DNA from 2 places in the Gordonia insulae genome. Region 1 is predicted to be linked to the other one. Evidence: predicted binding sites of a transcription regulator. Region 1 holds the regulator's gene; the other holds the start of a gene.
The links. Region 1 encodes HspR, which represses chaperone genes until heat shock. Its sites were predicted from a motif close to ANNTGAGTNNNNNNNACTCANNT; they were not measured.

Region 1 (11,910 bases):
CCCGCTGACGTGCACATTCGACAGCACGGACCCCGCTGACCTGGGTACGGCGATCACGGTCCGTCGCCACCGCTAGACGACGGGAGCGTCCCGGATATCGCGGTCACCGCACCGCGTGAGGCGATCGCCGCCGCGTCGGTGACCAGAACATGACAATTCCGCTTCTGGCGAAATATCCCCGGGAACAAACATTCCGCCACCAGGGTTGAGTCGGTCAGACTGAACTTTGGAGGTCAGATGTCACAGACATATTCAGCGCCCGTCCTGTTCGTTCCCGACCTGGTCGTCCTGCCCGGCATGGTTGTGCCGATCCCGCTCGACGACGCAGCTCAGGCGACGGTGGACGCTGCCCGGTCCAGTGAGTCCGGGAAACTGTTGGTCGCTCCACGTCTGGACGACCGTTATCCCACTTACGGCGTGATCGCCTCGATCGTGCAGGTCGGACGGATGCCCGGCGCGGGAATTGCGGCCGTCGTCAAGGGGGAGAAGCGTGCCCACATCGGAACCGGGACCCCCGGGAACGGTGCCGGCCTGTGGGTCGAGGTCACCGAGGTCGACGACCCGGAGATCACCGACGAGGTCAAGGCGCTCGCCGGCGAGTACAAGAAGCTCGTGCTGGCGATGCTGCAACGTCGCGAGGCATGGCAGATCATCGACGCCGTAAACAAGATGACCGAGCCGTCGGACCTGGCGGACACCTCGGGCTACTCGTCGTGGCTGACCGACGTCCAGAAGCGACAGCTCCTGGAGACGCCCGACGTCGGTGAGCGGCTGACCCTGCTGATCGACTGGACCGGTGAGCACATCGCCGAGACCGAGGTCAGCGACAAGATCGCCGACGATGTCCGCAACGGAATGGAGCGCCAGCAGAAAGAATTCCTGCTGCGCCAGCAGCTCGCCGCGATCCGCAAGGAACTCGGCGACGACGAGCCCGAGGGTGCCGACGACTATCGTGCCCGCGTCGAGGCGGCCGATCTGCCCGAGAAGGTGCGCGAGGCCGCGCTGCGTGAGGTCGGCAAGCTGGAACGCGCAAGCGATCAGTCGCCGGAGACCAGCTGGATCCGCACCTGGCTCGACACCGTGCTCGACCTGCCGTGGAGTGAACGGACCGTCGATTCGACGGACATCAAGGGTGCCCGCGAGATCCTCGACGCCGACCACCACGGGCTGGACGATGTGAAGGACCGCATCGTCGAGTACCTGGCTGTGCGTGCCCGGCGCGCCGACCGCGGTCTGCAGGTCGTCGGCGGACGCGGTTCCGGCGCGGTGATGGTGCTGGCCGGACCTCCCGGCGTCGGTAAGACGTCGCTCGGGGAATCGGTCGCGCGAGCACTCGGCCGCAAGTTCGTGCGCGTCGCCCTGGGCGGGGTTCGCGACGAGGCGGAGATCCGCGGTCACCGGCGTACCTACGTCGGCGCACTGCCCGGACGCATCGTGCGTGCCATCGGTGAGGCCGGATCGATGAATCCGGTTGTGCTGCTTGACGAGATCGACAAGGTCGGCTCGGACTATCGCGGTGACCCGGCGGCGGCGCTGCTCGAGGTCCTCGACCCCGCGCAGAACCACACCTTCCGTGATCACTACCTCGATCTGGACCTCGACCTGTCGGATGTCCTGTTCCTCGCGACCGCCAACGTCATCGAGAACATCCCGTCGGCGTTGCTGGACCGGATGGAGCTGGTGACCATCGACGGCTACACCGAGGACGACAAGGTCGCGATCGCCCGCGACTTCCTGCTCCCGCGGCAGGCGGATCGGGCGGCGTTGACGGCCGACGAGGTCACGGTGACCGAGGACGCGCTGCGTGAGATCGCTGCCGACTACACCCGCGAACCCGGTGTGCGTCAGTTCGAACGACTGCTCGCCAAGCTCCTCCGAAAGGCCGCCACCAACCTGGAATCCGGCAAGGCGACCGCGCCGATCGTGATCGACGAGGCCGACCTGAAGGAGTACCTCGGCCGTCCGCGCTTCACCCCCGAATCGGAGGAGCGGACCGCGGTGCCGGGCGTGGCGACCGGACTGGCCGTCACCGGGATGGGCGGCGACGTTCTGTTCATCGAGGCGAACAGTGTCGACGGCGACGCCGGTCTGAAGCTGACCGGCCAACTGGGTGATGTGATGAAGGAATCCGCGCAGATCGCGCTGTCCTACGTCCGCGCCCACGCCGAGCAACTCGGGGTCGATCCGGCGGTGCTGGACAAGGCCATCCACGTGCACGTGCCGGCCGGCGCGGTGCCCAAGGACGGTCCGAGCGCCGGCGTCACCATGGTCACCGCCCTGGTTTCCATGGCGACCGGCCGCAAGGTGCGCGCCGACGTCGGCATGACCGGTGAGGTCACGTTGAACGGGCGGGTCCTGCCGATCGGCGGGGTCAAGCAGAAACTGCTTGCCGCACAACGCAACGGGCTGAAGACGGTGTTCATCCCGCAGCGCAACGAGCCCGATCTCGACGACGTGCCCGCCGAGGTCCTCGACGCCCTCGAGGTCAGACCGATGGTCGATGTCGCCGACATCATCGCGTCGGCGCTGGAGTCGTCCGAGCAGCAGGCCATCTCGGCGGCCTGACCCGGGTCGACGACACCGACGGTGTCGCAGTGGATCATCCGCTGCGGCACCGTCGTCGTCGGTCGGATCGGATTCCGTGGACTGAACCAGCGGTCCCGCGTTTTGGTGGATACTGGTATGCACATGCCCGAGCTACCGATCATCACCGACGAAGAGATGCGGACGAGCCTGCAATACGCGCAGCCGTACTCCGTCGTCATCCTGCGGGCCGGCCCGAGATATCAGACTCCGGAAGCGGAATCGATCATCTGGGAACACGGCCGGCGCAACTTCGCGCTACGTGCCGCCGGGGCGCTGTCGGTGGTGCTCCCGGTCCTCGACGATTCCGACGTCTGCGGGGTGGGCATCTTCGACCGCGACGTCGACACGACGACGGCGTTGATGAACGACGATCCCGGTGTGCTCGCCGAGGTGTTCACGTTCGAGGTGCATCCGGCCCGGGGGTTTCCCGGCGACGCGCTCCCGCCGGAACCCAACTGAGTGGATCGCCAACTGGGTCGATGACGCCACTGGGTCGATCAGTCGTGTGGCGATGTCAGCGCGACGGACGGCCGCGCGGACGTCGTCCACTGTGACGACTCGCTGCCGATGGTGCAGATGTGCGACATCGCCATCTTGACCATCGGGCGGGTGACCGTTTCCAACTTGCCGAGGACCAGTTGCTGGATGAGCCCGTCCATCAGGGCCACCACCAGATTTGCGGCGTCCTCGGGGTGCTCGGGGCGGAACGCCGCACCGACGGCGATCGAGAGCTGGATCAGCTCCTGTCGGTGGTCGTTGATCATGTCCCCGAGTTCGGGATAGAACTGGGCCTCGACCAGCAGCGCGTGGCGCGCCGTCACCACGTCGGGAAACTCGAGTCGCGCCGTCTCGACGAAGACGGTCCCACACTCGATCACCTCATCGGGGGAGTGCGGCCCGGGACTCATGAGTGGACCGAACGCGGTCATCGCGATGGACCGCAGCTGCGCATGGACCGTTTCCAATGCCAAGGCGAGCAGTCGGCTGCGCGAGGGGGCGTAATAGTTGACCGATCCGGAGGGGAAACCCGCGGTCTCGTCGACGGTGCGGTGGGTCAGGGCCCGCAGTCCCTGGGTGGCGATGATCTCGACGGCGGCCTCGCCGAACTTGGTGCGACGTTCGCCGCGGCGCTGTTTCGAGAGTTCCACGACGCGTCTCCCCTCAGAGGTGTGCCCTTGCATCCGGATCGGCCCCACCTTCTGGAGGACGGTCCGGCTCATGCCGGCGTGACCGGAACAGCATATTTGACGAGCGCGCGGTCCGTCCTCGGACAGACTGCGATCGCGGTCACGTTTCTCATTGTCGGTGCCGCGGTCGCGAACGTTTCGGTTCCTCGCAAAAAAGTCCCACCGACCGGGAACATTTCGCCGACATCCCCCGTTGACCAGAGTGAGAAACTTGAGTGATGTAGACTCAACCCAGGTTGACTCCGACGAAATGCTTCGTTAGAACATGAGTCGGATGCACTGAAGTTCGGGTCGCAGACGCGGGTTTCGACAAACCACTCGATTCGAAGAACGTACTTGGGTGCAGACCCATGAACTAGGAGGAAACACATGTCTCGTGCTGTTGGAATCGACCTCGGCACCACCAACTCGGTGGTCTCCGTGCTCGAAGGCGGCGAGCCCGCCGTCATCGCCAACGCCGAAGGCTCCCGGACGACCCCGTCGGTGGTCGCGTTCGCGCGCAACGGCGAGGTACTGGTCGGGCAGCCGGCGAAGAACCAGGCGGTCACCAACGTCGACCGCACCATCCGGTCCGTCAAGCGCCACATGGGCGAGGGCGACTGGACCGTCGAGATCGACGACAAGAAGTACACCCCGCAGGAGATCAGCGCCCGCACGCTCATGAAGCTGAAGCGCGACGCCGAGTCCTACCTGGGTGAGGACGTCAGCGACGCGGTCATCACCGTGCCCGCGTACTTCAACGACTCGCAGCGTCAGGCCACCAAGGAGGCCGGGCAGATCGCGGGTCTCAACGTGCTGCGCATCGTCAACGAGCCGACCGCGGCCGCTCTGGCCTACGGCTTGGACAAGGGTGAGAAGGAACAGACCATCCTGGTGTTCGACCTCGGTGGCGGTACCTTCGACGTCTCGCTCCTCGAGATCGGCGACGGTGTCGTCGAGGTCCGCGCGACCTCCGGTGACAACGTCCTCGGTGGCGACGACTGGGATCAGCGCATCGTCGACTGGCTCGTCGAGAAGTTCAAGAGCCAGAACGGCATCGACCTGACCAAGGACAAGATGGCCCTGCAGCGTCTGCGTGAGGCCGCGGAGAAGGCCAAGATCGAGCTCTCGGCATCGCAGAGCACCTCGATCAACCTGCCCTACATCACCGTCGACGCCGACAAGAACCCGCTGTTCCTCGACGAGCAGCTGTCGCGCAGCGAGTTCCAGAAGATCACCTCGGATCTGCTCGAGCGCACCCGTGCGCCGTTCCAGGCGGTCATCAAGGACGCCGGCATCTCCGTCGGCGACATCGATCACGTGGTGCTGGTCGGCGGCTCGACCCGTATGCCCGCCGTCACCGAGCTGGTCAAGGAACTGACCGGTGGCCAGGAGCCCAACAAGGGCGTCAACCCGGACGAGGTCGTCGCCGTCGGTGCAGCACTGCAGGCCGGTGTGCTCCGCGGTGAGGTCAAGGACGTGCTCCTGCTCGACGTCACCCCGCTGTCGCTCGGCATCGAGACCAAGGGCGGCGTGATGCACAAGCTGATCGAGCGCAACACCACCATCCCGACCAAGCGGTCGGAGACCTACACCACGGCCGAGGACAACCAGCCGTCGGTGCAGATCCAGGTCTATCAGGGTGAGCGTGAGATCGCGTCGCACAACAAGCTGCTCGGTTCGTTCGAACTCGGCGGCATCGCTCCGGCGCCGCAGGGTGTCCCGCAGATCGAGGTGACCTTCGACATCGACGCCAACGGCATCGTGCACGTCACCGCGAAGGACAAGGGCACCGGCAAGGAGAACAGCATCCGCATCCAGGACGGTTCCGGCCTGAGCAAGGACGAGATCGACCGGATGATCAAGGACGCCGAGGCCCACGCCGACGAGGATCGCACCCGCCGCGAGGAAGCCGAGACCCGCAACCAGGCCGAGTCGCTGGTCAACCACACCGAGAAGTTCCTCAAGGACAACGAGGACAAGGTGCCCGGTGACGTCAAGGACAAGGTCAACGCGGCCATCTCCGAGGCGAACGAGGCGCTCAAGGGCACCGACATCGCCGCCATCAAGTCGGCGATCGAGAAGCTCTCGACCGAGTCCCAGGAGATGGGTCAGGCGATCTACGCCGCCTCGGCAGCGGAGTCGCCCAACGGCGACGCACCCGAGGGTGACGCGGCCGGTGGCGACAACGACGTCGTGGACGCGGAGGTCGTCGACGAGCCGACGAACACCGGGGACAACAAGTGACCGCTGGTGGGCCGGACGGCGCACGCCCCGAGGAGCCGGTGACGGTGACCGATCGTCGTCGCATCGATCCCGAAACGGGTGAGGTGCGCGCGGATCCGGCCGCCGGACCCGGCCCGGCAGAAGCCGAACCGGTCGTGGCAGAAGCCGACACGGTCGCCGTCGACCCCGAGGTGGCCGAACTGACCGCCGCGCTTCAGCGCGAGCGGGCCCAGTTCGCCAACTTCAAGCGGCGCGCCGCAGAGGAGAAGCAGGGTTCGGTCAACTACGGAAAGCAACTGCTCATCGACAAGCTGCTGCCCGTCCTCGACGACCTCGACCGTGCCCGCGAGCACGGCGACCTCGAGAGCGGTCCGCTGCGCGGTGTCGCAGACAAACTGGCCGGCGCCCTCACCAGTGAGGGACTCGCCAAGTTCGGCGAGACCGGCGACCCGTTCGACCCGGAACTGCACGAGGCCGTCCAGCACGACGGCGACGGCGAGAACCCGGTGATCGGCGCGGTGTATCGCAGTGGCTACCGCCTCGGCGAGAAGGTGATCCGCACGGCGATGGTCACCGTCACCGACCCGGTCGAAACTGGTGCACAATAAGCGCCAACACACTGTGCCTGCCCGGCGATGCGAACGCCGCGTCGCCGGGCAGCGCACTCTTCACGGCATCGACTACAACTACATCCAGACAACTGAGATATCGAAGGAGGTGACGTCTGGTGGCTCCACAACGGGAGTGGTTGGAACAAGACTTCTACAAGGACCTGGGCGTTGCTTCTGACGCTTCGGCTGAAGAGATCAAGAAGGCCTACCGGAAGCTCGCGCGCGAGCTGCACCCGGATGCGAATCCGGGGGATTCGGCGGCCGAGGAGCGCTTCAAGCGGGTGTCCGAAGCACACAGCGTGCTATCCGATCCCGAGAAGCGCAAAGAATATGACGAGACCCGCGCGATGTTCGCCGGTGGGCGATTCCGCGGCGGGGGCAACGGCTTCCCGGGAGGCTTCCCCGGCGGAGGCGGAACCACGTACTCGACGAGCGGTGGTGCCGACTTCAACATCGGCGACCTGTTCGGCAACGGAGGCGGGGCAACCGCCGACGCGGGCGGATTCGGCGACCTGTTCGAGGGCCTGTTCAATCGTGGCCAACGGACATCGACCGCCGCGCGCCCGAAGCGCGGCAACGATCTCGAGACCGAGACGACGCTGAGCTTCGCCGACGCCGCGCAGGGCACCACGGTGCCCTTGCGGGTGACGAGTCCGTCGCCGTGCACCACCTGTCACGGCAGCGGCGCCAAGCCCGGCACGAGTCCGCGGGTCTGCCCGAACTGCAACGGTTCCGGATTCGTCAGCCGCAACCAGGGTGCGTTCGGTTTCAGCGAGCCCTGCCAGGACTGTCAGGGCACCGGATCGCGGATCGACGACCCCTGCACCGACTGCGACGGCTCCGGAGTGAAGGTCCGTGCCCGCACCATCAACGTCCGCATCCCCGCGGGTGTCGAGGACGGGCAGCGGATTCGGCTTGCCGGCCAGGGCGAGGCCGGTCGTCGGGGCGCACCGTCGGGCGACCTGTACGTCGTGGTCCACGTGACCCCGGACAAGGTGTTCACGCGGAGTGGCAATGACCTCAAAGTGCAACTGCCGGTGAGCATTTCTGAGCTGGTGCTGGGCGCGACGGTGTCCGTCCCGACGCTCGACGGTTCCGTCGGGGTGAAGATCCCGGCGAACACCACCGACGGTCGTACGCTGCGTGTTCGCGGTCGGGGTGTGCCGAAACGGTCCGGCGGCGCCGGTGATCTGTTGGTCACCGTCAAGGTCGCCGTGCCGAAGACGCTGGACGCCGCGGCCGCCGAGGCCATGCGTCAGTACGCCGAGGCCGAGAAGGCCAGCGGCTTCGATCCGCGCGCCGGGTGGGGGCGATGATGATGGCCGGCAAGTACGAGAGCGAGGCGGGCGCGACCTTCATGATCTCGGTCGCCGCCGAGCTCGCCGGCATGCACGCCCAGACCCTGCGCACCTATGACCGCCTGGGTCTGGTCACGCCGCAACGGACCAGTGGCGGCGGTCGCCGCTACTCCTCGCGTGACGTCGAGCTGCTCCGGGAGATCCAGCGCCTGTCCCAAGAGGAAGGTGTCAACCTCGCCGGGATCAAGCGGATCATCGACCTGAGCAACCAGGTCGATGCACTGCAGCAGCGGGTCCGCGAGCTGCAGGCCGAGGTCGAGAGCATGCCACCGCGACGCGGCGGCGAGCTCGTCCCGGTCCCGCGGACCAGTGCGCTCGTGGTGTGGCAACCGCGCCGCAAGCGCAAAGCCGACTGATCCGCACAGCGCAACGCCGCCGCGTCACGGCCTGCATCCACCCGCTACCCTGACTCGGGACAGACGTCGCCGAACCGTCGCCGGAGACAGGACAGGACATGGCCGAGACGAAGACCGCCCGGATCGCGGGAGGCCAGTCGTCGGCCGGTTCGATCCTCGGGATCTCCGTCATCGAAGACCAGATCGCCTCGGTCGTGCGCGGCGCCGACGGTGAGATCATCGCCAGCAATCTCGTCGATCTGCCCGATCCTTCGGCGCAGAGCGCCGAGACCGCGATTCATGAACTCGTCGATTCGGTGCCCTACGAGATCGATCGCATCGGTATTGCGTGCGCGCGGCCGGCCACCCAGAGCTACCTGCAGGCCAATCTCTCGCCGGGCGGCTCGCGGCCCGGCTGGTACGACAAGGTCACCGTCACCGACATGCCCAGCGCTCTCGCCGAGGTCGCGCGCACCGCAGTGACCGGCCACGGGATCATCGCGGTCGTCGATCTGGACCGTTCTGCCATCCCGTCGCCCGGATCATCCGTCGTGACGCTGGACTCGGCGACCGCAGAAGTTCTCGGCACCGCCGAGTTCGCCTACGGTTCGCCGGGTCCGGTCACCGACCCGGCGCACGCGAGTGCGGTCGCCGACGCGGTGATCGCCGCACCCGGCGGGTCGTCGGTGACGTCGGTGGTCTGCACCGGGCCCGGTGCCGAGGTGGGCGGGGCGACGGCAGCGCTCGAATATGCCCTGGCCCGACCGATCGTCGTGCCCGATCAGCCGGCGCTGGCCGCAGCGGTCGGTGCCGCGGTGCTGACACTTCGGCAGCGCTCGACACCGCGAGGGGCGTCGTCCAACCGTCGGTGGTGGATGATCGGCGCCGCCGTCGTCGGTGCGCTGGCACTCGGTGCGATCGCGGCATCCGCAGTGTTCGCCGGGGTCGACGCCGTCGAGAAGCAGGCCGAACCGACCACGACGATCACCCAGCCGGGTCCCACCGAGACCGTCACCCGTACCGCCGAACCGGTCACCGAGACCCGGACCGATCTCGCGACCACCACGGTCACCCGACCCCGGGAGACCGTCACCCGGACCACCACGGCCACCGAGACGGAAACCGAGCCCGCCGGTGAGACGCCGACCGTGACGGTCACCGAGACGGAGACCACCACCGTCACCGGGTATCCGGGCGGCTACCAACCGCCGGCGAGTCCCTAGTCTTCCGAGCAGTCCTACTGAGCGCGGTGGTCAGACCACCGGGTCGTGCTGGATTCGGCTGGCCCGGACCCCGGCGATGACGAGCCGGCGTCGCGTCGTCTCGATCATCTTCGGCGAACCGGCGATCAACACCTGATGGTCATCCCATGTGCCGGACTCGATGACCGCGTCGGCCAGAGTGCCGATGCGGTGTTCGACGCCCAGGGACTCTGGTGTCGCCATGGCGGTGATCCACCACGGATCGGTGGTCTCCTCCGACACCGCGGTCACCGTCAACCACGGATTGGTGGAGGCGATCCGGCGCAGCACCGCGAGGTCGTACAGCTCGCCCGGGTGACGCATGCCGTAGAAGATGTGGGTCGCCGGCGAATCGGCCCGCTTCGACATCTCGATGAGCAGCGCCCGCAGCGGCGCCAATCCGGTGCCGCCGGCGATCATCAGCACCGGTCGGTCCGGCTCGATGTGCAATGTGCCGTGCCCCTGGGCGAAATACCAGACGTCCCCGACGCGGGTCTCGCCCACGATCGCCGAGCTGACCGTCCCACCCTGGACCGCGCGCACATGGAACTCGAGCTCTCCCGCTGGGTTCGGCGGGATGGCGGGGGAGAGATCACGCCACACCTTGGGTCGCTGGGGAACCTGCACCTCGAGGTATTGGCCGGGGGCGAACCGGAGCGGAGAGTCGGTGATCAGCCGCACGACCGCCAGGTCGCGGGTGATCCGGTACTTCTCCACCACCTCCGCCGACCACAGCGCCGGATGCGGTGCGGTCTCCGCCGCCCCACGCATGACACCGGTGGTCAGCATCATCGCCTGAGTGACCGTCTGCGCGGCCTCGTCGTCCCAGTAGTCGCCCATGACCGCGGCGAACTCCGAGATCAACGCCTGGTACATGACGCCGTAGTGCTCGGGCAGTACCCCGTACTTGCGATGGTCCCGTCCGAGCTGGGCGAGGAACTCGATGAGCTCGGCGTGGCCCGATTCGGCCGGGACCACCTCCAACACATGGTCGATCACCCGGAAGAACGCGTCGCGTTGATGGGCCATCACCGCCGGGAACAGCTCGCGCAGGTCGGGATCGATGGAGAACATGCGCGTGTACACGTTGGCGGAGAATCGGTCCGGATCACCATTGATGAGGGTGCGCAGATGTTGCAGTGTGTGCCGTGAATGGCTCGCCACGTCTCGCTCACCTCCCTGCGTCGCATGCCGGATCGCCCCCGACCAGACTAGCGGTGGATCGACGACGAATTACGATCGATCATTCGATATCGGGTTCGCGTCGCGTGTGGCAGTGTCGGTTGTGTGAGCTCGCTCGATGGTGTGATTCCGGGCATTGTCGATGCCCATCTGCACCAGTGGAATCCGCGTAGCACGCCGTGGGCCGCGAACCGCCTGTCGCGGCTCTATCGGTACGTGCCGGCATTCGGCGACCGGGTGTTCCCGATGGTCGTGTCGCAGGCCGACCGCGAGTACGTGCTCACCCCCAGTACGGTGGCGCGGGTCTATGAGCCGGTGCAGTATCTGGCCGACGCGTCTGCGGTGCCCACCATCGCGGGAGTCCGTATCGACACCGTGGTGCACATGGAATCGCATTGGCGCGGCGATGACGCCGCGGGACGGGTGGACACCCCGGCCGGACGGTCGGCCGTCGAGGAGACGAGGTATGTCACCGAGCTGCCGTTCGGGGTCGGTCAATCGCCCCGACTCGGCGCTCTCGTGGCGCATGCCGACCCGCGGGCGGAGAGCTTCGGCGAACTGCTCGACGAACATGCCGCGCTGACCGACCGGCTGCGTGGCGTCCGGTGGATCACCACCCGCCATCCGGACCCGCGTATCCGCAACGGCGCCGACGCCGACGGCATCCTCGCGTCACCGTCGTTCCTGACCGGTTTTGCCGAGGTCGCCGCCCGCAAGCTCGTCTTCGACGCATTCGTCTACTCGCATCAGCTCTACGACGTCGTGATGCTGGCGCGCGAATACCCTGAGACGACCATCGTGGTCGACCACATCGGCGCCCCGGTCGGGGTGTTCGGCCCGGTCGGCTCCCGGACCGGTGCGACCGCAGGCGCCCGGGCCGACATCCTGCGCCTGTGGCGCGAGCGCATGGTCACCCTGGCCGCCTGCCCCAACGTGGTGGTCAAGCTGTCCGGTCTGGCGTTGCCGGTGCTCGGCTACGGGCGCGAGCGGTGGGGCAACATCGGCAGCCGCGCCACCCTCGCGGAGATGGCGGGGCCGCTCGTCGAGCACGTCATCGGACACTTCGGCGCCGATCGGGTGATGTTCGGGTCCAATTTCCCGATCGACAAGCCGAATGCCGCGCTCGACATGATCATCGGCAGCCTGATCGATCTCTTGGCGCCCCGCGGCGACTACGTACTGCGGAAGGCGTTCCGGGAGAACGC
Region 2 (11,910 bases), 170 kb from region 1:
CGCAGATCATGGATCGCGGATGGAACGACGGCCTGGGCGCATTCGTGCAGACCCTCGACTCCGATCGCCTCGACGCATCACTGCTGCTGATCCCGGCCGTCAAGCTCCTGGCACCGACCGACGACCGATTCCAGAGCACGCTGCGCGCCTTCGAAGCCCAATTGGTCAGTGACACTTTGGTGTTCCGCTACGACACGGCGGACGGACACGACGGTCTGGACGGTTCCGAGGGCACATTCTCGCTGTGTACGTTCTGGTATGTCGAGGCCCTGACGCGGTCGGGCCGGCTCGCCGACGCCAGGCTGGCGCTGGAGAAGATGTTCACCCACGCCAACCACCTCGGCCTCTACACCGAACAGATCGGACTGACCGGCGAACAGCTGGGCAACCTCCCGCAGGCGTTCACACATCTATCGCTGATCAGCGCCGCCATCAATCTGGATCGCAGCCTCGACCACTGACGACGCCGACGTCGTTACCTTCTCGTTATGCACGTTGCGATCCGGTCGCAGCTGCTGCCCGAGGTCCGGCTCTTCGCCCACCACGCGGATAGCGTCGATGGCGACGGCGCGGTGGTCGGGACCAGGCCGCTGACCCGCGCATCGGTAGGAGCACGAATGACTCAGCAGGTCGACCCATGACGATTCTCGAGGACCGGCGCCTCCCGGTCCCCACGTGCGACGCGGACCCCGAGCCCGACCTCGCGGCGCTGCTGAGCCGCGTCGCCGGTGGCGACCATGCGGCGTTCGCCGAGCTGTACGACCAGACCTGCGCCCGCGTCTACGGCATGGCCCTGCGCGTCCTGCGTGATGCCGGCTACAGCGAGGAGACCACCCAGGAGGTCTACCTACAGGTGTGGCGTTCGGCGGGATCGTTCGATCCCACTGCCGGATCGGCGATCTCGTGGCTGATCACGCTGACGCACCGTCGCGCCGTCGATCGCGTCCGAGCCGAGACGGCCTCTTCTCGAAGGACCGTCGAGTACGGCGTGGCGTCGGCGCACTGCCCGGTGGACGACATCAGCGAGGTCGTCGAGTCACGCGAGCGCAGTCGCGCGGTCCGCCGCGGGCTCGTCCACCTGACCGCCCTGCAACGCGAATCCGTGGACCTGGCCTACTTCCACGGTCTGTCCTACCGCGAGGTCGCCGACCGGCTCGACGTCGGGCTGCCGACCGTGAAATCGCGGATCCGCACCGGCCTCATCCGGCTGCGTGCGCACGTCGACGCGGCATAGCCCGGCCGGTCGAGTAGCCGAGCGAGCGCAGCACCCGGCGTAATCCCCGCCGGTCGAGTAGCCGAGCGAGCGCAGCGAGCCCGGCGTGCTCCCCGCCGGTCGAGTAGCCGAGCGAGCGCAGCGAGCCCGGCGTATCGAGACCCCTACCCTGGAATCGTGACCCCGCACGAGTACGTCCTCAACTCACCGGACGCCTTCATCACCGACGCGCTGCGCGGATTCCTCGCCGCCAATCCGTCGATCTCCTGGGAGCCCGATCCCGGATTCCTGCATCGACGTGACGTCCCGGCGTCACCACGGGTAGGGGTGATCTCCGGCGGCGGGTCGGGTCACGAGCCGATGCATGCGGGCCTCATCGGCGACGGCATGATCGATGCCGCCTGCCCCGGTCTGGTGTTCACCTCGCCCAATGCCCTGCAGATCGTCGGTGCGACCCGATGGGCCGACCGCGGCAACGGCGTTCTGCACATCGTCAAGAACTACACCGGCGACGTGATGAACTTCCGGATCGCCCGCCACCTGCTGCGCGACGAGGTCGCCACCGATCATGTGCTGGTCGACGACGACGTCGCCACCGAATCGGAGTCGGGACCGGGCCGTCGCGGCACCGGCGCCACCATCATCGTCGAAAAGGTCTGTGGCGCAGCGGCCGCGCGCGGAGACGACCTGGCACGCATCGCGGAGATCGGGCGCCGGACGGCGCAGAACTCACGCAGCTTCGCCGTCGCCTACCGCGCGTGCACGGTACCCGGCGCAACCGAACCCACCTTCGATCTCGAGGCCGACGAGATGGAGTTCGGCGTGGGCATCCACGGTGAGGCCGGGCAGGACCGCACCGCCCGCGTGGGTGCTTCGGAGCTGGTGGAACGGATGCTCGACCGCATCGTGGACTCCCTCTCCGTGACCGCGGGTGAGCGGGTGCTGTGCCTGGTCAACGGGCTGGGCGCCGCGCATCCGCTGGAACTGTCACTCGTGTTCGGCGAGGTCGTGTCTCACCTGGACGCGCGCGGAATCGTCGTCGACCGTTCGATGGTCGGCACCTTTGTCACCGCCCTGGACATGGCCGGCTTCTCGATCACCCTCGTCCGACTCGACGACGAGACACTCGAACTGTTCGACGCCGAGACCACCGCACCGGCGTGGCCCGCCCACATCGGGCAAGGTCCGGCGCAGGTCGCCGACGTCACCTTCGCCGAACCCGACGACGCCGCCGACGACGGACCGGAATCACCGTGGCTGTCGGCGTTCATCCGGCGCGTACGCGACGCGATCGACGATCTGACCGCACTCGATCAGCAGGCCGGCGACGGCGACTTCGGTGCCAACATGAAGGCCGCCCTCGGTCACTTCGACCTCCCGGTCCGTGGCTCCGACGCCGACGTCCTCCGCGCCATCAGCACCTCGTTCCTGGTGCGGGCAGGCGGCACGTCGGGCGCGGTGTTCGGGGTCCTGTTCCGTCAGCTCGCGACGGCGTTCTCCACCTTCGACGACGTCGCCGGCGCGCTCCGCGACGGAACGGCCGCGGCGTTGGCCGAGATCCAGGATCTCGGCGGCGCCGAGGTCGGCGACAACACGATGGTGGACGCGTTGGCGCCCGCGTCCGACGCCCTCACCGAGGGCAAGTCACTGCCGGAGGTCGCCGACGATGCGGAAGCGGGAGCCGAATCCACCTGCCACACAACGGCATCCAAGGGTCGCGCGAGCTATGTCGGCGAGAATGCGCGCGGCGTCGTCGACCCAGGCGCCCTCGTCACCGGATGGCTGTATCGGGCAGCGGCGGAGCAGTCGCCAGTCGAGTAGCGGCCCACTCACCGATGGTCGAGTAGCCACCGAGCGCAGCGAGGCGGCCCACTTACCGATGGTCGAGTAGCCACCGAGCGCAGCGAGGCGGCGTATCGAGACCACCCCTCACTGCCCGTCCGCGGTCCCCTCGCTCCCGCCGACGGCGTGGTCCCCCTCGTTCGGGTCGTTGGCGTCCGCTGCGGCCTCGTAGACGTTCTTCTGCTCTGCGATCCGGTCGGTCTCGCCGATCTGGTCCTGCGGCTGACGCTCCCACACCGAGCGATTCTCCTCGCGATCGCTCGGCAGGTCGGGATCGGTCTCGGCATCTGGTTTGTCGGCCATGCCTCCACTATGCCGGTCCACGCGCGGTTCGGGTCGACTTCGCGTTGTCGGCGCCGGATGCCACCATCGTCCCCATGACGACCACCTCCCGACCCGTACCGCCGATGAACGACGACGAACGAGCCACGATGGCGGGCTGGCTGGACTTCTACCGCGCCACACTCGCACAGAAATGCGACGGCCTCGACGACACCGCGTTGCGCGCAGCCGCCGTGGCACCGTCGGAACTCACGCTGCTCGGGCTGATCCAGCACATGGCCGAGGTCGAGCGCAATTGGTTTCGCCGCGTCCTGATCGGCGAGGACATCGGACCGATCCGAGTCGACGAGAACGCCTCCGAGGGACATGACGGCGGCTTCACCCTCACCGACGACTCGTCGTACCGCGCCGCCGTCGACGCCTGGGAGGCGGAGGTCGCGCGGGCGCGCGAGAACTGCGCATCCCGAGAACTGCACGACATAAGCAAGTTTCGTGGCGGCGAGGTGTCCCTACGATGGATCTACCTGCACATGATCGCCGAATACGCCCGGCACTGTGGCCACGCGGATCTGATCCGCGAACGCATCGACGGCGTGACCGGCGTGTGACGACAACAATCGTCCCCGAGGGGTGGCGCCAAGGGGAACACCCCTCGGACCGCCCTCTCGGGGACGATTATGGTCACTGGATCAGCCGAGTACCAACGACTCTCCGTCGGCCCCGACGTTCACCGGCACGACGTCGCCGTCGTGGATGTCGCCGGACAGCAACGCCCTTGCCAGCTGGTCGCCGATGGCCTGCTGCACCAACCGGCGCAGCGGGCGGGCACCGTAGAGCGCGTCGAACCCACGCTCGGCCAGCCACTCCTTGGCCTTCGGCGTCACCTGCAGTTCCAGTCGACGCTGCGCCAGGCGCTTGCCCAGCTGCGCGAGCTGGATGTCCACGATGGACACGAGCTCCTCGGGGCTCAGCGCGTCGAAGATCACCACGTCGTCGAGTCGGTTGATGAACTCGGGCTTGAACGCTGCGCGGACCGCCGCCATCACCTGGTCCTTGTCGCCACCCGAACCGAGGTTCGACGTGAGGATGAGGATGGTGTTGCGGAAGTCGACCGTGCGTCCCTGACCGTCGGTCAAACGCCCTTCGTCGAGCACCTGCAGCAACACGTCGAACACATCCGGGTGCGCCTTCTCGACCTCGTCGAACAGGACCACCGTGTAGGGACGTCGACGTACCGCCTCGGTCAGCTGTCCGCCGGACTCATAGCCGACGTAGCCCGGAGGGGCACCGACCAGTCGTGCGACGCTGTGCTTCTCGCCGTACTCGCTCATGTCGATGCGGACCATCGCGCGCTCGTCGTCGAACAGGAACTCCGCCAACGCCTTCGCGAGCTCGGTCTTACCGACACCGGTCGGTCCGAGGAACAGGAACGAACCCAGCGGCCGATTCGGGTCGGCGACACCAGCACGGGCACGACGGACCGCGTCGGAGACCGCCTGCACCGCATCCTTCTGGCCGATGACCCGTTGTCCGAGTTCATCTTCCATGCGCAGCAGCTTGGCGGTCTCACCTTCCAGCATGCGGCCCGCGGGGATGCCGGTCCACGCCGACACGACCTGCGCGACGTCGTCCGGTCCGACCTCCTCTTGGAGCATCACGTCCTGATCGGGATCGGCGCCGGTCTTCTCCAGTGCCGCGGCCAACTCCTTCTCCAGCGCGGGGATCTTCCCGTACCGCAGCTCGGCGGCGCGTCCGAGATCACTCTCGCGCTCGGCCCGATCCGCCTCTCCACGAAGCCTTTCCAGCTCTTCCTTGACGTCGCGGACTGCGTCGATGGCCGTCTTCTCCGACTGCCAGCGGGCCGAGAGCTCGTTGAGCTTCTCCTTCTGGTCGGCCAGTTCGCCACGCAGCTTCTCCAGCCGCTCCTTCGACGCCGCGTCGGTCTCCTTCTCCAAGGCGACCTCCTCGACCTCGAGTCGACGCACGATGCGCTCGACCTCGTCGATCTCGACGGGGCGCGAGTCGATCTCCATGCGCAGCCGCGACGCGGCCTCGTCGACCAGGTCGATGGCCTTGTCCGGCAGGAAGCGCGAGGTGATGTAGCGATCCGACAGCGTGGCCGCCAACACCAGCGCAGAGTCGGTGATGCGCACGCCGTGGTGCACCTCGTAGCGGTCCTTGAGTCCACGCAGGATGCCGATGGTGTCCTCCACCGACGGCTCACCGACGTAGACCTGTTGGAAGCGCCGCTCGAGGGCAGCATCCTTCTCGATGTACTGGCGATACTCCTCGAGCGTCGTCGCACCGACCAGCCGCAGTTCGCCACGGGCGAGCATCGGCTTGATCATGTTGCCCGCGTCCATCGCGGAGTCGCCCGTCGCGCCTGCGCCGACGATGGTGTGCAGCTCGTCGATGAAGGTGATGACCTGCCCGGCCGATCCCTTGATCTCGTCGAGGACGGCCTTGAGCCGCTCCTCGAACTCGCCGCGGTACTTGGCACCGGCCACCATCGACCCCAGATCCAGGGAGATGACGGTCTTGCCGCGCAACGATTCCGGCACGTCGCCGGCGATGATGCGCTGGGCCAGACCTTCGACGATCGCCGTCTTGCCGACGCCGGGCTCGCCGATGAGCACCGGATTGTTCTTGGTGCGGCGGCTCAGCACCTGCACCACGCGACGGATCTCGGTGTCGCGGCCGATGACCGGGTCGAGCTTGCCCTCGCGGGCGGCCGCGGTCAGATCGGTCGAGTACTTCTCGAGCGCCTGGTAGGTCTGCTCGGGATCGGGCGTCGTCACGCGCGCGTTGCCGCGCACGGAGACGAAGGCCTCGCGCAGCGCCTGCGGGGTCGCACCCACATTGGCGAGGAGCTTGGCCGTGTCGGAGTCGCCCGTCGCCAGGCCGACGAGGATGTGCTCGGTCGACACGTACTCGTCGTCGAGTTCACCGGCCAGCTGCTGAGCTGCGGTGATCGCCGCGATCGACTCGCGGGAGAGTTGTGGCTGCGCGCTCGCGCTGGCCACCGTCGGCGCACGGTCCACCAATCCCTGGGCCTGGGCGCGAACAGTCGACGGGTCCACCCCGACCGCCTTGAGCAGCGGTGCGGCGATGCCGTCGGACTGATCGAGCAGGGCCACCAGGATGTGAGCCGGGCGCACGTCGGAGTTGCCGGCAGCGGCCGCCGCCTGCACGGCAGCACTCAACGCTGCCTGTGTCTTGGTGGTCGGATTGAAGCTGTCCACTCGCGTGTACCTTTCTCTCTGTAACGCTCTTTAGTCCATAAGGCTCAAGTATGAGCCCACGGTGAGTTCAGCGCATCCAGGGTTGAGCGTATTCCACTCAAGTCTGAGATAGGGAGTGATGTACATCACAATAGCGCCAGGCCTGGACACTCCTCCGACGACAACCGTGCCCGCCGACCGTCTGACGGTCGGCGGGCACAAAACACAGAAGTGTTTGCGATGCGTCAGATGATGCTGACGACGAGATTCCAGATGGCGACACCCAGGTTGTAGATTGCGATGATCATCGTCGGTCCCTTCGATCGGATTCAGGTCCGCCGGCCTCGTGGCCGAACACCGATTGGACGCGACGACTCCGCGAGAATGTTCCCGGGCGCCGAGCAGGACCTACGAGAGTCTCACGCCCGCTGCAGAGCGAGCACCGGAATGGTGCGGATTCCGGCCGTCTTCGTCTCGTACTCGGCGAATCCCGGGTAGCGACTGGCCTGCTCACCGTAGATGCGGTCGCGATCCTCACCCGTCACCTCGGTGACCGTGACGTCGTACTCGTCGTCGCCGAGTTCCACCCGAGCGCTGCCCGCGTCGGTCAGGTTGTAGTACCAGGCCGGGTGAGTGGGCGCCCCGGCCTTCGACGCGAAGATGTACATCGAGTCGCCGTTGGCGGGCAGGTACATCAGTGGTGTGACGTTCTGCTTGCCGGACTTGCGCCCCGTGTGATGCAGCAACACCATGGGCGCGCCCTCGAACGGCCCGCCGACTTTGCCGTTGTTCTGGCGGAACTCGTTGATGATCTGCGTGTTCCAGTCGTCCGAATCAGCCATGCTCGATCCTCCTGTTTGCCCGACCCCAGTGCACGTGCACCGCCATTGTTCCTGAACTGCCGGCGAAGGGGAGCCCGGTCGGGCAAGACCTGACTACCCGTACCCGAGCGCCATGCGTACTTTCGCGGCCTGATCGAGCCCGGGCTCGGTGACGGTGCCGGCCAAGGTCACGTACCGGCCGCCCTCGGGCCGGGCCGTCACCGCCACCGAGTCGGCGAGCGCGGCGTCATCCACCGGAACCCGGCGGGAAAGGTATGTCTTCCAGCCCAGGATGATCTGCTTGGGTGCGAGTCCGATGTCCTTCTGCGCCAGATGGAATTGGTACGTCCCGGCCTTGAGCCAGTCGGGGTCCCACGCGGACACCATCGCGTCCATGTGATCGGTGATCCACTCCCGTGCCTGCTCCGAATCCGCTCCCGGCATGTCGATGTCGACGAGGAGTCGGTTGGCGGAATGCTCACTGCCGGCACGCACACGTACCTGCACCGGAAACTCTTCCGGTCCGGCTTGGCGGTTGATCCGGAGCTCGCGCTCGTCGCCACGGCGGCTGGTCGATTCGATCGCGCTCGCCAGCGAAGCCACGTCGGTGATGTCGACAGGGACCGCATCCATGAAGTGGCTGCCTTTTCGCTCGACGAAGCGCACCCACCCACCCGCGGGCTGGTTCGGCATTTCCGTGAGCATTCGCCGGCTCGCGGCGACGATCTCGGCTTCCGACTGTGCCCGCGGACCCCAGCCGCCGATGACATCGATCTTTGCCACGATCATCCACCCTACTTCTTCGGCGGTTCTATCCGAACCGTGATGCGGTCGCCGTAGTCGCTCCGGTCGATCTCGGCCTGGACATCCCTCAACTGGCGCTCATCGGCGACAACCCATTCCACCTCGGCGTCATGCTCTTCGGCTGCCTGATACTGCCGTTTGAGCTGATCAGGCATCTGCCGCGCCTCCTTCGACCAGGGCTGCAGGTTTCCGTCCTTGTCGTACACGACGTCGGGGCGGTGATACTTGACCTCGGTCCACTTCTCCTTCTCGGTGTCGGTCGGAGGCGTGACGTCGTCGACACTCACCTTTCCGGATGGGGCGTCCTTGGAGGGGATTTCATACGTCGTTCCCGGTGGGCGACCGGTCACCTGCTCCTGGTAGTCCTTGGTCTCCTGTGACCACCCGTTTGTCGACTCGGGCACCCAGCGGCCGCTACCGCCATCGGTGTCATCCTGCGGCGCAGGCGGAGTCGTGGCCGAGGGGGCCGGTGCAGAAGGCTGCGGCGCCGGTGGCGCGGGGGTGGTGGCCGGCGGCGGGGTCTGCTCGGTGCTCGGCGGTGCGGGCTCGGCCGGCGCAGTGCCGGGGGCCGGCGTTTCCGGCGCCGGAGACTCCTCGGCCGGGGGGTTCTCGGGGGCCGACGGGGACTCGTCATCATCGCCGAAGAACTGCTCGAGCACCCACGCGCCGCCCTCGATGAGGTCGCCGATGCCGTGGAGGATCCCGTACCACTCACGCCATCCTTGCGGCTGCGCAGGAGGATTCGGTGGAGCGTGGGCCTCCGGTTGCCCTTCCTTGGGGTCGGGCCTGCCGGTGATGTTCGGTGTCTTGGGCGACGGCTCGTTCGGGTCCGCCTGCTTCATCGGCGGCGACAGGATCGCGGCGGGCGGATTCTGGTCGCGCCGCTCCGGCGCCCGAGGTGTCTGGGTCTGAGGTGCCTCCGGCGCCTGGGGTGCCTGGGGTGCCTGCGGAGTCGCAGACGGGGGTGCCGGCGTGCCGGGGGTGGTGGCGCGCGGCGTCGACTCACGGGTCGGAAGCGGCGGCCGCTCGGGCCGTGTCGGCTCGCCGCCCTTCTTCCGATCCGTACCCGCCCGGTCGGAACGACGATCGTCGCGCTTGTCCTTCTTGTTGTCCCCGGGTTCGCGGCTGTCTCGACTGCGGCCCCGTTCCCGCTGGTCGCTGCCCTTGGGGTCGTGGGTCTTGGGAGCCACCTTGTTCGGAGCGCGATTCTGCTGCGGTCCGGTCGGCCGGTCGGACTTGTCGCGGCTGCGCTTGCTGTCTCGGTCCGACGGGTCCTTGTGCGTGGTCTGCGGCGCCTTGGTGTTCGGCGAGTACTTGTGGGGCCCGCGGTCGGGTTTCGGGATCGAGGACCTCGGCCTCGTCGGCTTGGCCGGGCTCGACTGCGAGCCGCCCGGAGATCCGGCGCCCGGTGCACTCGGCGATCCCGGTGAACTCGGCGCGCTGTGACGCGGTGCCGGCTGCGGGGCCCGCGGCTGGATCTTCCGCGCATCGCCACCCCGATCGGGTGCCGACGTCGACGGTTTGTTCTTGCCGCTCTTGGCATCTCCCGAGTTCGACGAGTGCCCCGCACCCGGCCCGCTCGGAGACGCGGCGATCGCCTGGCCCGCCGGCAGCAGCCCGATCAGCATCACCGCCATGGCAAGGACCAACGAGCGAATCACCACCGCCATCGATCTCGAATCCCGCATCGTCAACTCACCTTCGTGTGTGGATCAGGTTCGCTGCGACCGTAGGCCCGTGGAGCAGTCACCTGGCGAGTCCGGAGGTGAAAAGTGCTCTACGCGAACGACACCGACAAAGAAAGGTATGCCAGGCGGGAACATTCCCGCGCTTGGGCGCCATCCAACAGGTACGGGTGGATCATGGCTCGGATCGCCGCGCTGTAAGCAGGACTTCACCTCGGCGTCGCATACCTTCCACGACGACCGTCAGTTGGTCAGCGCCGACACCACGGCCGCGATGATCACGGTGTTGAAGACGAATGCGATCACCGCGTTGGCGGTCACGGTCCGACGCATCTCGCGCGACGTCACCGTGACGTCGGTGGTGCCGAAGGTGGTCATCACCGCGACCGAGAAGTACACATAGTCGGCCCACTCAGGATCGTCGGCGCCCGGGAAGTCGAGCCCCTTCGAACCCTCGTCGATCAGATCGTCCGCGTGGAAGGTCACCGCATAGGACACGACCACACACAGCCAGGCCACCACGATCAACGCGACGGCCACCGTGACTCGCGGCGTCTCCGCGAGCGTGGCACCCCCGCGGCCGGGCAGCCAGATCATGGCGACCGCGAGCGCGGCCACTGCGATGAATATCGACACGCCCGGTCCCGGCGCGGTGCCGAGGATGTAGCGCTGCAGCACCGTCCCCCGGTTCTCCCGCCACGCCCAGTCGTGAATCACCGAAGGATCGGCCCGAGAGAACGCGGCGATCGTGATCGCCAGGTAGGCGATCAGGTAGACGAGCAGGACGAAGACGGCTCCGTCGACCGGCGACATCTCCGTCGGCGTCGCACCGAGCAGGAACAGACCGCCGACCCCGACGCACGCGAGAATCAGACTCACCCCGGCACGCCGGGGTTCCGAGAGCCAACCAGCAGACGTTGCCTTCTCCGACACGGAATTACGGTGTGTCGCACCCCGGCGCCGGTGCGTCCTCGAACAGCGGGTCCCCCAGCGGGATCAGATACAGCACATACAGGACCACCGGCTCTGTGCCGAGGTTCCGGCCGACATGGGTGTTGGCCTGGCCGTGCGGTTCGCGGATGATGTCGCCGGTGCGGTAGATCACCGGCTTGCAATCGGATCCGGGATGGGTCAAGGTGCCGGCTCCGACGAGCCCCACGAGGTCGCCATCGTGGTAGTGCCACCCGGTGGTGCCGCCGGGTGCGATCGTGATCTGCCGGACGGCGACGTGAAGCCCCTTTGGCACAAACGGCAGCAGTCCAGCCGGGATGTCACCCTCGGCGAGGGTGGTGGCCGAGATCCCCGACGGCGGCGTCGCTGCCGCGGTGGCGGGGACGAGGCCGGCGCCGACGGTGAGCGCGACGATTCCGACGATCGTGCCGATGAGCTTCTTCATCTCTGGACAGTAGCGCCGACCACGCCCGACGGGAGGTGGATTCATCACATGGTGACCCGCGCGTACGGATACTCTGACTGTCACCGCCGCCGCATGAGGTCGACAGCAAGGGGCACACGATGACCACCGAGAACGAGCACATCAACCCCGACGTCCCGCCGAGCGGACCGGGGTGCGTCGAGTGCACCGATACCGGTTCCTGGTGGGTTCATCTCCGCCGCTGCGCCGAGTGCGGCCACATCGGTTGCTGCGACGACTCGTTGAACAAGCACGCACGACGCCACGTCACCGAGTCCGGACACACCGTGATCCAGAGCTACGAGCCCGGCGAGGACTGGTTCTGGGATTTCACCACCGACAAGGGTTTCCTCGGACCGACATTGGCGGCTCCCACCGAACATCCGGACACACAAAGCGTTCCGGGGCCGGCCGAGCGGCTGCCGGAGGACTGGCGCAGCCGTCTCGGTTTGTAGGGAAGGTCTGGCCGCGTGGGGTGATCCTGCCGCGTGATCGACGACCGACCGGTCAGGCGGGCTCCTCGTCAGCTGCCACATCCCCCACCGACCGCAAGCCGAAGCGCGCACGCAGTGTCCGCGCCGCGTACTCACGCTGGAACAACCCACGTTCCTGCAGGATCGGTACCACC

Region 2: the regulator HspR is predicted to act here: its motif matches at 6,660-6,682, upstream of clpB (ATP-dependent chaperone ClpB).

The regions. Positions count from the first base shown of each region.
Region 1 is NZ_CP033972.1:4,553,485-4,565,394, forward strand. Features, by position in the region: gene D7316_RS20775 (hypothetical protein) at 1-76, shown strand, start outside; gene lon (endopeptidase La) at 238-2,565, shown strand; gene D7316_RS20785 (hypothetical protein) at 2,689-3,045, shown strand; gene D7316_RS20790 (TetR/AcrR family transcriptional regulator) at 3,084-3,734, opposite strand; gene dnaK (molecular chaperone DnaK) at 4,143-5,999, shown strand; gene grpE (nucleotide exchange factor GrpE) at 5,996-6,586, shown strand; gene dnaJ (molecular chaperone DnaJ) at 6,706-7,905, shown strand; gene D7316_RS20810 (heat shock protein transcriptional repressor HspR) at 7,908-8,303, shown strand; gene D7316_RS20815 (hypothetical protein) at 8,402-9,505, shown strand; gene D7316_RS20820 (FAD-binding oxidoreductase) at 9,536-10,687, opposite strand; gene D7316_RS20825 (amidohydrolase family protein) at 10,811-11,910, shown strand, end outside.
Region 2 is NZ_CP033972.1:4,724,473-4,736,382, reverse strand. Features, by position in the region: gene D7316_RS21600 (glycoside hydrolase family 15 protein) at 1-461, shown strand, start outside; gene sigK (ECF RNA polymerase sigma factor SigK) at 638-1,234, shown strand; gene D7316_RS21590 (dihydroxyacetone kinase family protein) at 1,391-3,034, shown strand; gene D7316_RS21585 (hypothetical protein) at 3,143-3,358, opposite strand; gene D7316_RS21580 (DinB family protein) at 3,433-3,945, shown strand; gene clpB (ATP-dependent chaperone ClpB) at 4,027-6,579, opposite strand; gene D7316_RS21570 (nitroreductase/quinone reductase family protein) at 6,978-7,400, opposite strand; gene D7316_RS21565 (Imm52 family immunity protein) at 7,494-8,162, opposite strand; gene D7316_RS21560 (Tox-REase-5 domain-containing protein) at 8,174-9,871, opposite strand; gene D7316_RS21555 (DUF1345 domain-containing protein) at 10,112-10,801, opposite strand; gene D7316_RS21550 (cupin domain-containing protein) at 10,806-11,264, opposite strand; gene D7316_RS21545 (UBP-type zinc finger domain-containing protein) at 11,384-11,737, shown strand; gene D7316_RS21540 (NtaA/DmoA family FMN-dependent monooxygenase) at 11,790-11,910, opposite strand, start outside.